DNA from 2 places in the Gemmobacter fulvus genome. Region 1 is predicted to be linked to the other one. Evidence: riboswitches for the same ligand, from Rfam matches in the RefSeq annotation. Region 1 holds a riboswitch; the other holds the start of a gene.
The links. Region 1 has a riboswitch for cobalamin ahead of KM031_RS19750 (aromatic ring-hydroxylating oxygenase subunit alpha). Riboswitches for the same ligand answer to the same signal wherever they lie in the genome.

Region 1 (7,802 bases):
CAGGGCGGCGCAATCGCGGTTCTTGGGCTGAGCCTGCTGCTGGCGGCGCTGTTTCTGGCGCAACCTGCCGGGCTGGTCCGGTGGCAGGAGGCGGTGTTTGATCGCCTGATCCGGGCGCTGCCGCGAGGGGCGGTTGCGGATCCGGTGGTCGTGGTGGATATCGGCGCGCTGGATGAGGCGGGCCGCCCCTGGGACCGTGTGGCGACGGCGCGGTTGATGGTCCGTGTCGCGCAGGCACAGCCGAAGGTGGTTGGCGTCGATATGGTGTTTTCGGGTGCCTGCGACGATCCGGCCAATGCGGCGCTGGCCCATGCCTTCGCCCAAGCGCCCACCGTGCTGGGGTTTCTGCTGACGGATGCGCCAACGCCGCCCTTGCCCGGCTCCAACCTCGCGGTGGCAGAGGGCGCAGCGCTCTGGCCTGCTGCGGGGGCCGAGGGCCCCTGTGCGGCCTTTGCGGCGGCGGCGGCAGGCGTCGCTTCGGTCGCGTTACCCGGCGATGCGGATGCACGGGTGCGGCGCTTGCCGGTGGGCGTCGTGGTGGCTGGTGTCGCCTATCCGTCCTTGCCGGTCGAAGTGGCGCGCCGCGCGGCAGGTTTTGGGCCAGCCCTGGCCGGGCCAGATTGGCTGCGGCTTGGGCCGCAGATGTTTCCGGCAGAGGCGGGCAGCTTGCGCTTTGTGCCGACGGGGCCGGAGGTCTGGGCCGCGCGCCGTGTGGCCGCCGAGGATGTTCTAACCGGGGCAGGGGTGCGCCTGTCGGGCGCGGTGGTGTTGATCGGCTCCGGCCTGCCGCAACGGGGCGGGTTGCGGCCCACGGCAGCGAGTCCGGTTGCCCCCTCGGTGCAGATCACCGCCGATCTGATCGAGGGGCTGCAAGCGGGCAGGGTTCCCCAGCGCCCCGATTTCAGCCCGATGCTGGAGGCGGGGTTTGTGCTGCTGGCCGGATTTCTGGGTCTTGGTCTGATGCGGCGCAGCACGCCGGGCAGAGGAGCTGCCGCAGGGATGGCGGCGGTGGTGCTCTGGGGGGCTGTCGGCGCCATCGCTTACATATCGGGTGGCTGGTTGCTCGATCCGCTGGGCCCGGCGCTGGCCACAGCCGCGGTGCTGCTGCTGGCGCTGCTGGGCAAGGCGGTGACGGCGGCGCGGGCAGAACGCGCCTTGCGCCTGCGCATGGGGCAGGTCTTGCCGCCCGCCTTGGTTAGCCGCATTGCGGCACAGCCCGCCCTGATGCGGCTGGAAGGCGAAGCGCGCGAGGTGACGGCGCTGTTCACCGATATCGAGGGCTTCAGCCTTGCCACCCGGGCGCTGGGGCCGCGTGATCTGGTGGCGGCGCTCGATGCCTATTTTACCCTCACCTGTGCCATCGTGCTGAAACATGGCGGCATGGTCGACAAGCTGGTGGGGGATTCGATCCATGCGCTGTTCAACGCGCCGCTGGATCAGCCGGACCATGCAGAGGCGGCGCTGGCCTGCGCGGCAGAGCTGATCACCGCGACCGAGGCGTTCCGGGCAGGGCAGGGGGGCTTTGGCCGCACAAGGATCGGTATTGAAACCGGGCAGGCGGTGCTGGGCGATGTAGGGTTTGGCGGCAAGATTGATTACACCGCGCATGGCGATGCGGTGAACCTTGCGGCGCGGCTGCAAGACGCGAACAAAAGCTTCGGCACCCAGATCTGCATCGGGCCGGGCACGGCGGCGCGTGTTGGCAATCTCCGCCCCTTGGGCGAGACGGAGATCCGGTCTTTCGGGCGGCTGGCGTTATTTACGCTGCCTTAAACCTCGACGGCGATCTGCCCCATCGGATGCGAACAGCAGGCGAGGATATAACCTTCGGCAATGTCATCATCCGAAATGCCGCCATTGTGCACCATATGCACCTCGCCTGCGGTTTTCTTCACCTTGCAGGTGCCGCACAGGCCAAAGGTGCAGCCCGAAGGAATGTTGAGGCCGGACCGTTTCGCCACCGCCAGCACGGTATCGGTTTCGCCGCAGGCCACAGTCAGCCCCGAGGCGCTGAAGGTGATCTCGGCCTTGGCACCTTCTTCGGGCGACACATCGTTGATCACCGGGGCCTCGGCCTCGGTCGACACCGGCGCGCCAAAGCTTTCCTGATGGTAATGCGCCATGTCGAAGCCGATGGAGGTCAGCATTTCGCGCACCCCCTGCATGAACGGCTCCGGCCCGCAGCAGAACACCTCGCGGTCCAGATAATCGGGGGCCATCAGCCCCAGCATGATCTGGCTCAGACGGCCCTTGTAGCCGGGCCAGGCGCGGAAGGCATCGGTCTCTTCCACGGTAAAGCGCAGCTGCAATCCGGGCACGCGGTTGGCAAACTGTTCCAGCCGTTCCCGAAAGATGATTTCCGACGGGCGTTTGGCGGCATGCACGAACACGATGTCGGGCATTTCGCCCGAATCCCAGGCCCAGGTCGTCATCGACATCATCGGCGTGATGCCCGATCCGGCCGAGATGAACAGGTATTTTTTCGCCGGGGCGCGGTGAAAGCTGAAAATCCCGGCAGGGCCAAAGGCCTTGATCTTCATGCCGGGTTTCAGGTTGTCCAGCATCCAGCGCGTGCCGATCGAAGTGACCTGCGCCTTGACGGTGATCGAGATCGACAGCGGGCGCGAGGGCGACGATGAGATCGTATAGGTGCGCTGCACATTGCCGCCGGGCACAGGAATGTCGAGCGTGATGAACTGCCCCGGCTGATAGTCGAACCACGCGCCCGAGGGCGCGCGGAAGGTGAAGGTGGCGGTATCATCGGTCTCCGGCACCACCATGGCACATTCCAGCAGCTCGCTGTCATTCCATGGCGCGGCAGACCAGTTCATGCGGTTCTTGCCCATGCGCTTACTCCGCCGCCAAGGCGGGCTTGGGGGCCAGCCGTTTGCTCATCACGTTGCAATACCAGTCGACGAACTGGATCACGCCCTCTTCCTGAATGGTGGAATAGGGGCCGGGCTCATAGGCGGGCGACAGGATGCCTTTCTGGTTTTCTTCCACCACCTGACGGTCCTCGTCATTGGTGTTCAGCCAGACGCGGGTCAGCGTTTCCAGATCATAATCCACGCCTTCCACCGCATCCTTGTGCACCAGCCATTTGGTGGTGACCTCGGTTTCGGTGGGCGAAATCGGCAGGATGCGGAACACGATGGCATGATCACCAAGGAAATGGTTCCAAGTGTTGGGATAATGGAAGAACAGCAGGCTGCCCGCATCATTGAATGGCATTGCACCCATGCGTTTGGCCACGGCGGCCTTGGTCGACATGGTATAGCTTTCGGCGTTGTTCAGCAGCGGGATCCGGGCCAGACGCCATTGCATGTCGGGGTGGTTCACAAAGCGCGACGGCAGACCGGCCGCTTCGCAGCGTTTCCAGTGATCCAGAATGTCGGGGCTGGCGGAATCCGGGCCTTCCATCGCCGTCATGCGCGGATTGTCGGAATAGGTGCGGCACAGCGAGGGGTGCGAACCGCCACAATGGTAGCATTCGCGGTTGTTCTCGATTACCAGCTTCCAGTTGCCGTTTTCCACGATGGTCGACGAAAACGCGACCTTGGCATCCTTCAGCCCCGAGGGGGCGAGATAGGACATCAGCTTGGGCGCCAGATCGCTGATCGGCGGCGGCACTTCGGCCAGACAAATGAACACCATGCCGCCCAGATCGACGCAATGCACCTTTTTCAGCCCATGCGCGGCGGGATCAAACCCTTCCTGCATGTCACGCGCATAAAGCAGCTTGCCGTCCAGATCATAGGTCCACTGGTGATAGGGGCAGACAAGCTTCGGCGTGGAGCCGGTTTCCTTGGCGCAGAGCCGCTGGCCGCGATGGCGGCACACGTTGTGAAAGGCGCGGATCATGCCATCATTGCCGCGCGTGATGACCAGCGGATAGGCCCCCACTTGCAGCGTGGCAAAGGCCCCCGCCTTGGGCAACTCGCACGAAGGCACGGCAAACAGCCATTCCCGATAGAACACATTCTCAAGGTCCAGGGCATAGACGCCCGGATCACAATAGAGGGCTTGCTCCAACGCATAGTCGGGGCGACGCGCAGCAAGGCGCGAGAGGGTCTCGGATTGGCTCAGCATTTGGCACCTCGCTAGGCCCTGCGCCTCCCCGCGCCGGACCGGATCATTCAGTTGCGAGGGGTTGGTGCGGTGCGTCCTGCCTCCTCGCAGGGCCAGCACAGCAAACCCGCCCCCGGCGGTTACGTTCCTGCAAGGCTGGTTTCCGGGCTGGGGGAGCGGGCTTTCCACCCACGCGCGACGCCTTCCCAAGGGACCCCTCAGTGGCTTTCGTCGCGCTCTCCCGTTACCGTTGCGGGGGCAGCGCCGGCTTTGCACCGGCTTCCCAATTCTCCGCTGTTTCCAGCGGCACCTTGCCAGCCAGAACTATCCTGAAAGCGACGGGCACCATGTGCGGATTGCGACATTGCGGCATCCAAAACCGGACAGCGATGCAGATGCCGGGGCGGCGGAATTTGCCGGGTCAGGCGCGGGCAGGCGGTGCGAGCCGTGCCAACTCTGCCGCAGCGTCAATCAGCGGCCCCACCGGGCGGGAATCACACAGCATCACCGCATGGGCGATGGCCTGTCCGGGCTGCGCGCGGCGGGTGTGATGCAGCACATGCAACAGCAGCTGTTCGGGCTTGGTCAGCACGGCGGCGCAGCCTGCGCAGAACGGGTTGGAATAGCGGAACCCGTCCGACCGCGAAATCGCCATGACATGCACCATCTGCACGACGGCGGCGCAGATCCTGTCGCCCTGGATCGGGCCGAACTGCACCCGCGCGGCATCTTGCGGCTCCATCACCAGGGGCGGCAGGTTCTGCGCCATCTGGGCGAAGACAAGCCGCATCACATCCAGGCATTGCCGTTCGAACAGATCAAAGACGGCATCGCTCAGCAGCGATTCGCTGGGGCCGGGTGTGCCGCAGCGGCGGGTCTGGCGGGTGGAATATGTCATGTCTGGCCTCGCGCAAAGGGCACCGCGCCGCAGCCGAGGGAGGGGGCGCGCGGTGCCGAGTGTATGAATCTGCCTCGGTCCTTCGGCTTCTGTGGCCGCCTGTCGACACTGGGTGATAATTTCTTACTAAAACAGTATGGAATGTCAAGTGCCGGAATACACGACCCGTTGCCGGGCGTCAGTTTCGCGGCATTGCAGCATCACAGTCACAAAACCGTGGCATGGCGATGCGACACAGGGTCGACCGCAGCCTTCTGTGAGCTTTGCCCATGCCCCGTCCCGCAGCCCCCCGGCATCACCGCAGCCTGTTTCTGTCTGACCTGCATCTGGGGGCGCTTGGCTGCCGCGCCGATCTGATCCGCGACTTTCTGGAAGCGAACAGTGCCGATACCATCTATCTGGTGGGCGACATCCTCGACATCTGGCATCCGCTGACGCTGACCTGGGGCCCGGCGCAGGACCGCATCATCGCCCTGTTGCGCCAGCGCGCGGCTGAAGGGGCGCGGCTGGTCTATCTGATCGGCAATCACGATGCGCCGCTGCGCGGGCCGCAGACGGCCCCGGCGGCGCAGGATCTGCCCGCCGAACTGGCCGAGGCGGTGACGCATCTTGCCGCCGATGGGCGACGTTATCTGGTGCTGCATGGCGATATCTGTGACGCGCGACTGTTGCGCTGGCACATCTGCACCCGTATCGGCAGCCGCATCGACGGGCTGCTGCGCGCGGCGGATCGCGGGCTGCGCCGGGTGCGGCGCAATCTGCGCCCCGAAGACCGCAGCCCGGTCGAATGGCTGCTGACCGCGCTGAATACGGTGCTCTATGCGGGCAAGGCGCATGAGCGGCGCTTGATCGCGCTGGCGCGGGGCAATGGCCATGATGGTGTCATCTGCGGCCATTTCCATGTGGCGGCGCTGCATGGCGACCATGGGCTGATCTATGCCAATTGCGGCGATTGGGTGGATAGTTTCACAGCGATTGCCGAAGACGCCGAAGGGCGCCTGTCGGTGCTGGGCGGGCGCGAAGCTCTGCGGCAGGCCGCAGCCCAGCCCGATCTTCTGGCCGAGGGGGCGGCATAATGCTGGCGCTGGTTCTTGGCGGCGTTGCGGTGCTGATGCTGCTGGCCCATCTGCTGACCGTCTGGCTGGCGTTGCCCCGGTCTGCGAAGCCATCGTCGCATACACCATTGACCCCGATCCTGCTGCTGCGCCCGGTGTGCGGGCTGGACCGTTTCGATCCCGAAACGCTGGCCTCGACGTTCCGGCAGGATCACCCCGACCATGAGGTGATCTTCTGTGCGGCGCGGGCGGATGATCCTGCGGTGCCGGTGGTGCGCGGCCTGATCGCGGCGCATCCGCAGGTGCGCGCCTGTCTGATGATCGGAGAAACGCGGATCAGCGGCAACCCGAAGCTGAACAATCTGGTCAAAGGCTGGCAGGCGCGGGATACCGCATGGGTCGCCATGGCCGACAGCAATCTGCTGCTGCCGCCGGATTACCTGCGCCAATTGGCGCAGACGTGGCACGAGGATCGTGGACAGGGCGCGTGCGGGCTGGTCACCTCGCCTGCCGTGGGCATCCGCCCCGATGGCCTGTGGGGCGCGCTGGAATGTGCCTTTCTGAACACCAATCAGGCCCGCTTGCAACTGGCGGCGGATCGGCTTGGCGTTGGTTTTGCGCAGGGCAAAACGCTGTTCTGGCACCGCGACCAATTGGAGATGGCAGGTGGCTTGCCCGCCCTTGGCCGCAATCTTGCCGAAGATGTTGCGGCCACCAAGGCCGTGCGCGGCTTGGGCCTGCGGGTGCGGCTGACGGCGCGCCCCTTTGCCCAACCCATCGGTGTGCGCGGCTTCGCGCAGGTCTGGGCGCGGCAATTGCGCTGGTCCAAGGTGCGGCGTGACGGTTTCCCGGGCCTGTTCGCGCTGGAGCCGCTCAACGGTGCGCTGATCCCGGCCTTGGCGCTGGTGTCGGCGCTGGCCCTGGCGGATCTGCCGCTGTGGCCCGCGCTGGTCTATCTGGCGGTCTGGTATGGGGCCGAGGCGCTGCTGGCGCGGGCGCAGGGCTGGCCGATGGGGGGGCGTGATCTGCTCGCCTTGCCGCTGCGCGATGCGCTGATGCCGGTGATCTGGGCGGCCACCTTTCGCAGCCGGGGGTTTGAATGGCGCGGCACCGCCCTTGCCCCGCAGGCAGAATGAGCGGCGCATATGTTCACCCCTGACGCCGCGACCCAATTGATCAGCACCTATGGCCTGTGGATCCTCGCGCCCGCAGCGGTGCTGGAAGGGCCCATCGTCACGGTCGTGGCGGCATGGCTGGCCCAGATCGGGCTGCTGGATCTGCGGGCGGTGCTGATCATGGTGGTTGTGGCGGATCTGATCGGCGATGTGCTGCTTTATGCGCTGGGGCGGGGGCTGTTGCCTGCATTGCCGGATCGTCTGCGCGCCCGGCTGGGGTTGGGGCAGGCGCGTCTGGAACGGCTGGCCACGCATTTCAGCAATCATGGCGCGTCGTCGCTGATCCTCGGCAAGCTGACCCATACGGCGGGCGCTGTCGTGCTGGTGGCCGCTGGCATGGCGCGGATGCGCTTTGTCCCCTTCCTTCTGTGGAACACGGCGGCGACGCTGCCCAAATCGCTGGTCTTTGCCGCCCTGGGCTGGAGCCTTGGCGACGCCCATGCCCGGATCGAGGACTGGATCGCCAATGCCTCGCTTCTGCTGCTGTTGGCGATTGTGCCGGTGGTTCTGGTCTGGCTGTGGCGGCGGCGGGTGGTATCATGACGGCGCGCCTGTCCTGCATCGTTCCGGCCTATAACGAGGCGGCGCGTATCGGCGCGGTGCTGG
Region 2 (7,802 bases), on a different replicon from region 1:
CGTGGGCGTCTCCGAGGTGCATTTCATTCTCGGCTCCACGCTGTTCCTGATCCTCGGCACCGCCCCTGCCGCCATCGGGCTGGCGCTTGGCCTACTGATCCAGAGCCTGTTCTTCGCACAGGCCGACCTGCCGCAATATGGCATGAATGTCACCACGCTGCTGGTGCCGCTGTTCGCCATTGCAGCACTTGCCAAACGCATCATCGCCCCCGGCACCGCCTATGTGGACCTGAGCTATGGCCAGACGCTGGCCCTCTCGACCGCCTATCAGGCGGGCATCGTGGCCTGGGTGGCGTTCTGGGCCTTTACCGGCACCGGCATCTCGACCGAAAGCCTGGCCTCGGTCGGCACCTTCGGCGCTGCCTATATGCTGGTGATCGTGGTGGAACCGCTGGTGGATCTGGCTGTGCTGGCCGCAGCCAAGGCCATGCGCGGGCTGGCAGGCTCAGGCCTTGTCACGCCGCGCCTGCACAACGCCGCCTGAGATGACAGGGCGGCACCCCCAGTGCCGCCCCTTTGCGCGATGAAGATCACCCTCTGCACTTCTTGCCCGCTAGGCCGGTCCGGCTTTGCCACCCCACTGGGGGCGGCGCTGGATCAGGCGGGCATTGCCGCGCAGATCGCGACGGTGGACTGCATGTCGGGCTGCACCCGCGCCTCGACGCTGGCCTTCCGCGCCCCCGGCAAGACCGCCTATCTGTTCGGCGATCTGACCGAGGCCGATCTGCCCGACCTTCTCACCTTTGCCCGGCTCTATGCCGCCAGCCCGGATGGCACGCTGACCGATGCCCGGCCGCTCGGCACGCTGCGCCGCAAGGCCATCGCGCGGATTCCGGGCTGAGGTCGCAGCCCGCCTGCCATCTGTCGCAAAGCACCTTGACCGATGCCCCCCGTTGCGCGCAGATGAAGGCGCAAGGTGTCCATCAGGTGCAAAGCACCCGGACTTCATCGGGAATGGGGAAGAGGCGGACCAAACGCGGCGCCTCCTGCCCCAGCCGCCCCCGCGACTGTCAGCGGCGAGCGGGTCTCTTTCATGCCACTGGCGCCTCCGCGCGCCGGGAAGGCAGAGATCCGCCCTGACCCGCGAGCCAGGAGACCGGCCTTGCGCGGTGCAACATGAATGCCGTCGGGTGTGACGGCAAGGAGAGACGTTATGACCCAATCGCAGATGACGGCCAAGACTGCCACCAAATCCTCTTCCGCCGTGATGGCGGCTGTGTTTGTCGCGGCCCTTGGCGGCGCGCTGCTGTTCGTCGCAGGCCATGCGCAATCGGCGGCCCTGCATGACGCGGCACATGATGTGCGCCACGCGACCGGCTTCCCCTGCCACTGACCCGCCGCAGATACAGATGATCAAATCCATGGTGGCCAGCGCCCTGATCGCTGGCTGTGCAGTAGGGCTGCTCGCAGCTCTGCTGCATTTCGCATTCGTGCAGGACTATATCCTTCTGGGCGAAGAGTTTGAATCCGGCGCAAGGGTGCATTTCGAAAACGCCGCCCCTGCCACACCCGAGGGCGCGGGCCACGCCCATGCCACACCAGACGCCGCCGCCGCACCGCATGACCATGGCAGCGCCGCCGCCCATGATCACGGCAGCGAAGCCGAGCCGGGCGCCGTCCAACGCAATGCGCTGACCGTGCTGTTTGCCGTGCTGATCTATACCGCCTACGCGCTGCTGCTGGCGGCCGGCTTCGGCCTCGCCGAAAGCTTCGGTGCAACGATCACCGCACGCGACGGGCTGCTCTGGGGTATCGGCGGCTTTGTCACCTTCCAGCTGGCCCCGGCCATGGGGCTGGCACCGGAACTGCCCGGCACCATCGCCGCCGAACTGGGCGCGCGACAGCTCTGGTGGTGGCTGACCGTCGGCTGCACCGGCAGCGGGCTCGCCCTCCTGGCCTATGGCCGCCACTGGGCGCTGTTCGGCCTCGCGGGCGCGCTGCTGGCGCTGCCGCATGTGATCGGCGCCCCGCATCCCGACCAGTTCTGGGGCGTGGCCCCGCCCGAAGTGGCCGGGGCCTTTTCGGCCCGCGTGCTGGGCACGGCGCTGGTGGTCTGGGCGCTGCTCGGCTGGGTCGCCGCCACCGTCTGGCACCGCGAGATCCGCAGCACCTGACATCGGATGGGGGGCCGCATGTCCCCCATTCACCTTGCCCAAATATCCCCGCCGGAGGCAGCGGCCTGCCCCGCAGGGCAGGCGGAACCAAGCGGCCGCAAGGCCGCGCCGGTGACCTCAGGGGCTTGCGGCCACAGGCCGCTCCGCGTCATAAGCCCGCAGACACCAACGCCCAGCAGCCGGAGCGCAAGATGATCGACCTCAGCCTGATCGGCATCGGCACCGGAAATCCCGATCACCTCACGCGTCAGGCGATCCGGGCGCTGAACGCAGCCGATCTGATCCTGATCCCGCACAAGGGCGACGGCAAGGCCGATCTGGCCGATCTGCGCCGCAGCATCGTGGCCGAGGTTGTCACCAATCCCGCCACGCGCATCGTAACCTTCGACCTGCCGGTCCGCGATGCGGCCACCGCCGATTACCGCCGTCGGGTGGAGGATTGGCACGATGCCATTGCAGCGCTCTGGGCCAGCGAAATCGCCGCCCATCTGGGCGCAACGGGCCGTGTGGCGCTGCTGGTCTGGGGCGATCCGTCGCTCTATGACAGCACGCTGCGCATCGCGGCCCGGCTACGCCCTGCGCCGCAAGTGACGGTAGTGCCCGGCATCACCTCCATTCAGGCGCTGACCGCCGCCCATGCCATCCCGCTGAACGAGATCAACGGCCCGGTGATGATCACCACCGGCCGCCGCCTGCGCGACGACGGCTTTCCGCCCGGCACAGACACCTGCGTCGTGATGCTGGATGGCGAATGTTCGTTCCAGAGCCTGCCGCCAGACGGGTTGGAAATCTGGTGGGCAGGCTTTGCCGGCATGCCGGAACAGATCACCGAACGCGGCCCCTTGGCCGAGGCAGGGCCGCGCATCCTTGAACGGCGCGCGGCGGCGCGGGCCGAACATGGCTGGATCATGGATATCTATCTGCTGCGCCGCACCGCGCAGGCCTGAGCCGCTCAGCGGTTGACGAGGATCATCGCGACCCGGCGAAAGGCCGCGCGGATCCGCTCGACATGCGGGCCGGAATGGCCGCAGTCCACCAGCGCGCGATCCATCAGCGCCAGCCAGTCCTCGGCATCCTCGGCCCGGATCGGCACATGATTGTGCATCAGGCGCACATCCATCGTGCCGTGTTTTTCCTCGTAATAGCGCCGCCCGCCCAGAAACCCTGACAGGAAATTCACCTGTTCCTCGCGCACATGCGCAAGGCCATGGCCACGAAAATGCAGGCGCATGATCTGTGCGCCCTGCGCATCGGTTTCCACCAGATCGTAAAAGCGGTTGACGAGGCGCCGCAGCGCCTCCTCTCCGCCCAGATGATCCAGCGGGCTGGCCATCAGCTTTGCGGCCGGGTCTTTTTCGGGTCGTAATGGCTCAGCGGCACAATCACCGCAGGCAGGCGCTTCTGCTGGCCGTCCAGCTTGCCCACCTCCACCGCCGTGCCCACAGCGGCATGGGCCACATCCACCCGCGCCAGCGCGATGTTCTTGCCCAGCAACGGCGAACGCATCGACGAGGTGACAACGCCGATCTGCGCGCGCCCCACATGGATGCAATCGCCATGGCCGACATCCACATTGGCGTCGATGTCGAGCCCGACAAACTTGTGCATCGCATGTTCCTTGCGCCGGATCAGCGCGTCGCGACCGATGAAATCATCGGTTTTCGATTTCAGCAGCACGGTAAAGCCGATCCCGGCCTCGAACGGGTCGGTCTGGTCGCTGAAATCATATCCGGCGAAGATCAGGCCCGCTTCGATGCGCACCATGTCCAGCGCCGCCAGGCCCATCGGGCGCAGCCCCTGATCGGCACCATGTTCCCAGACCGCATCATAGACCGCAGCGCCGTCTTTCGGGTGGCAGAACACCTCGAAGCCCAGCTCGCCGGTATAGCCGGTGCGCGACACCACCACCGGCGCGCCATCCGGCCCGCCCAGCCGCCCGACGGTGAAGCGGAACCAGCCCAACTCCTCGATGGTCGGCTGATGCGGCGCTGTCCAGATCATGCGGCGCATGATCTCGCGGCTGTTCGGCCCCTGCACCGCAAGATTGTGCAGCTGATCGGTGGAGGCGCGCACCATGACCTGCAAGCCCAGCTTTTCGGCCTGTTCGCGCAGCCAGACCCCGCCGTAATCATCGCCGCCGATCCAGCGGAACTGGTCCTTGCCCAGACGGAACAGCGTGCCATCGTCGATCATGCCGCCATGTTCATAACACATCGCGGAATAGACCACCTGCCCGACGCTCAGCTTCTTCACGTCGCGGGTCAGGGTATATTGCATCAGCGCCTCGGCATCCGGGCCGGTCACCTCGAACTTGCGCAGGGGCGACAGGTCCAGCACCACCGCCTTTTCGCGGCAGGCCCAATATTCCTCGATCGCGCCATTGCTGCTGTAGACATGCGGCAGCCAATAGCCCTTGTATTCCACCATATGGCGGGTCTTAGCCTCCGTGCGGGTGTGGAAGGCAGTTTCCTTGGTCATTTTCGGCTCCGCATCGGGGGTGGGTCGATAGGCGATGGCGCGGCTGAACTTTTCAGCCCCGTCATAAGTGCGCACATGGATGTCGCTCAGATACCAGCCATTCGCGGGCGAGGTATCGTCCGGGCAGGCGGATGACACGCAGATCAGATCGGTCAGCGCGCGGAACAGCACATAATCGCCGGGGCGCGACCAGGGTTCGTCCGAGATCAGCACGCCATGCGCGTCGATATTGGTGTTGAAGAACAGGTTGACCGCCATCCAGCCCGGCCGCGCCGTCACGCCATGGTCGGCCAGCGCGCGGTTGAAATTGTCCGAGCAGTTCACATGGCCCGGATAACCGATGTCGTCATAATATTTGCTGGCGCAAGCCATGGCAAAGGCATCATGCCGCCCCACGGTATCCTGCACCACCTCGATCAGCGGCAACCAGTCCTGATCATAGTATTTGGCATGCAGGCCCGGCATCGAATAGGCGTGCCCCATCAACGTGCGCGAGGTGGTCACATCCAGCGCGTGTTCGATGCCCTTGTCGAGCTTGCGGGCGGAAAAGCATTGGAAATCGGTGCATTGGCGGCCATCGACATCCAGAACCTGAATATAGTCGCCCGCCTTGACGAAATAGGCCTGCGCGGTGGCGGATTTGATCCGCAGATCCAGCACCGGATCGGCCAGCGGGTCCGGCAGGTCATGGCCGGTGATCAGCCGCACCGTCGCGCGCTGCACCGTCACGATCAGCGGCGTCGCGGTGTCCTGCGCATCCGGTGCCATGGCAAGGCCCGGGGCGGCCACAACCACCACGCCCGCCCGCGTAACGGTAAAGCTTTCTTCCGTGCCCGCCGGGGTGGTGGTTTCAAACAGCGCGACCGCGCCCGCCTGAGCCAGATCAATACCCCGCCGCGTCAGCCCCAGCCGCAGCCCGCCCATGCCGGACCCGGTGCCGCCGAGCAGCGCCTTCAGCCCCGGTGCGGTGGAATTGGCCACAGCCCCGATCACCCCGGCGTCAATCGCGCCCTTGGCATCGGCGGCCAGCACTTCGCAGACCTGCCCGCCCTCGGCATTGCGAATGGTCAGGCGGTCGCCCGCCGTCACCGGAATCAGAAAGGCCCCTGCCCCCGGCACCTCGTAACGCTCCTGCCCCGCTTGCGCCCGCACATTCAGCGGCGTCAGGATAGACGAGGGGCGCGGTGGGCCGGGCCGGACCTGCGGATAGGTGTCGAGCATGAGAGCCTCCAGGCAAAAAGCGGACAGGAGCGCAGTCGGGCGCTGTTGCTACTATGGAAAAAAAGTTTAACGTGAAGAATAATTCGCGCAAGCCCTCATCTGGGAAATTTGCGCAGATCACAGTTTAACCGGAGCCGCGCATGACGTCACTTCTGTTCGGACTGATCGCGGCGCTGGCCTGGGGGCTGCATGATTTTCTCGTGCGCCATGTCAGCCAGAAAGCCGCCGCCGGGCCGCTTATGGCCGTCGCACTGGCCGCAGGATCGGCAATTCTGGCACCTTTGACGCTGATCGAAGGCTGGAGCGGCGTATCCGTGCCCGCAATCGGGTTGGCGCTGCTGTCGGGGGTGGCGTTCAGTTTGGCCTCGTTGGGCCTCTATCGCGCCTTTGCCATCGGCCCGGTGGCGCTGGTGGCGCCGATCTGCGGTGCCTATCCTTTGGGCAGTCTGGCGCTGGCACTGGCCTCTGGCAGCAGCGTGACGGCGCGCGACTGGCTGGCGGTGGCCATGGTCATCGCGGGAATCGCCCTGGTCGCACGGCAACCCGGCCCGCAATCCGGGCCGCGCGCGGCAGCGATTCTCTGGGCGGTGCTGGGGGCGGCGGGCTTTGCGCTGACCTTTCACTTCGGGCAGGCGGCGGCACGGCTGGGCGGCGAACTGCCCGCCACGCTGATTGCCCGGCTGACGGCGCTGGCACTGGTGCTGCTGGCGCTGCAAGTCAGGCCCGCCCCAATGGCCCCCGCGCTGCGGCACTGGCGCTGGCTCGCGCTGATGGGCGCGCTGGATGTGCTGGCGCTCGGGTTTGTCATCGCCTCGGGCAGCCGCCCGAACCCCGAATATGCCGCCGTCACCTCGGCCATTTTCGGAATTGTCACCATTCTGCTGGCATGGCGGTTTCTGGGCGAACGGCTGGGCCGGGTTCAGGGCGCGGGACTGGCGCTGGTTTTTGCGGGCATCGCCACGCTGGCGGCGGGTTCCTGAGTCGATGTCCGATCCGAAAGGGGCGATGTCGGAAACGAATGGCATCAAATGGCGGCGCGGCGCGATAGTCGCCTGAGCACGATAACGGAGAGTCAGATGTTCGGCAGCGGGCACTATTCGGGGTTCAGGGTCATCAAAGAGGCCCTGACAGGCCACAAGGGCTGGAAACCAGCGTGGCGCGACCCCGCGCCACAGGCCGCTTATGACATCATCATCATCGGTGGCGGCGGGCATGGTCTGGCCACGGCCTATTATCTGGCCAAGGAATTCGGGCAGGCGCGCATTGCGGTGCTGGAAAAGGGCTATCTTGGCGGCGGCAATGTCGGGCGCAATACCACGATCATCCGCTCCAACTATCTGCTGGATGGCAACGAACCCTTCTATGAGTTCAGCCTGAAACTGTGGGAGGGGCTGGAGCAGGACTTCAACTTCAACGCCATGGTCAGCCAGCGCGGCATTCTGAACCTGTATCACACCGATGCGCAGCGCGACGCCTATACGCGCCGCGGCAATGCGATGATCCTGCATGGCGCGGATGCCGAGTTGCTGAATCGGGATCAGGTCAAGGCCATGTATCCGTTCCTGAATTTCGACAATGCCCGCTTCCCGATCAAGGGCGGCCTTGCGCAGCGGCGTGGCGGCACGGTGCGTCATGATGCAGTGGCCTGGGGTTATGCGCGCGGCGCGGACAGCCGGGGCGTCGATCTGATCCAGAATTGCGAAGTCACCGGCATCCGCACCGAACATGGCCGCGTCACCGGCGTTGACACCTCGCGCGGGTTCATCGGCGCGAAAAAGGTGGGCGTGGCGGTGGCGGGCAATTCGTCGCGCGTCATGTCGCATGTCGGCATGCGCCTGCCCATCGAATCCCATGTGCTGCAGGCCTTCGTCTCCGAAGGTCTGAAACCGCTGATCGACGGCGTGATCACCTATGGCGCGGGGCATTTTTACGTCAGCCAGTCCGACAAGGGCGGGCTGGTGTTCGGCGGCGATATCGACGGTTACAACT

Region 2: another riboswitch for cobalamin. It lies ahead of KM031_RS03355 (CbtB domain-containing protein); the one in region 1 lies ahead of KM031_RS19750 (aromatic ring-hydroxylating oxygenase subunit alpha).

What each region holds. Positions count from the first base shown of each region.
Region 1 covers NZ_CP076363.1:268,995-276,796, forward strand. The annotation lists gene KM031_RS19740 (CHASE2 domain-containing protein) at 1-1,773, shown strand, start outside; gene KM031_RS19745 (FAD-binding oxidoreductase) at 1,770-2,846, opposite strand; gene KM031_RS19750 (aromatic ring-hydroxylating oxygenase subunit alpha) at 2,851-4,089, opposite strand; cobalamin riboswitch at 4,206-4,397, opposite strand; gene KM031_RS19755 (hypothetical protein) at 4,490-4,966, opposite strand; gene KM031_RS19760 (UDP-2,3-diacylglucosamine diphosphatase) at 5,236-6,042, shown strand; gene KM031_RS19765 (ceramide glucosyltransferase) at 6,042-7,157, shown strand; gene KM031_RS19770 (DedA family protein) at 7,167-7,739, shown strand; gene KM031_RS19775 (glycosyltransferase family 2 protein) at 7,736-7,802, shown strand, end outside.
Region 2 covers NZ_CP076361.1:685,884-693,685, forward strand. The annotation lists gene KM031_RS03345 (energy-coupling factor ABC transporter permease) at 1-484, shown strand, start outside; gene KM031_RS03350 (DUF1636 domain-containing protein) at 506-841, shown strand; cobalamin riboswitch at 898-1,119, shown strand; gene KM031_RS03355 (CbtB domain-containing protein) at 1,154-1,333, shown strand; gene KM031_RS03360 (CbtA family protein) at 1,350-2,114, shown strand; gene cobF (precorrin-6A synthase (deacetylating)) at 2,306-3,061, shown strand; gene KM031_RS03370 (group II truncated hemoglobin) at 3,067-3,447, opposite strand; gene KM031_RS03375 (trimethylamine N-oxide demethylase) at 3,447-5,813, opposite strand; gene KM031_RS03380 (DMT family transporter) at 5,954-6,793, shown strand; gene KM031_RS03385 (sarcosine oxidase subunit beta family protein) at 6,890-7,802, shown strand, end outside.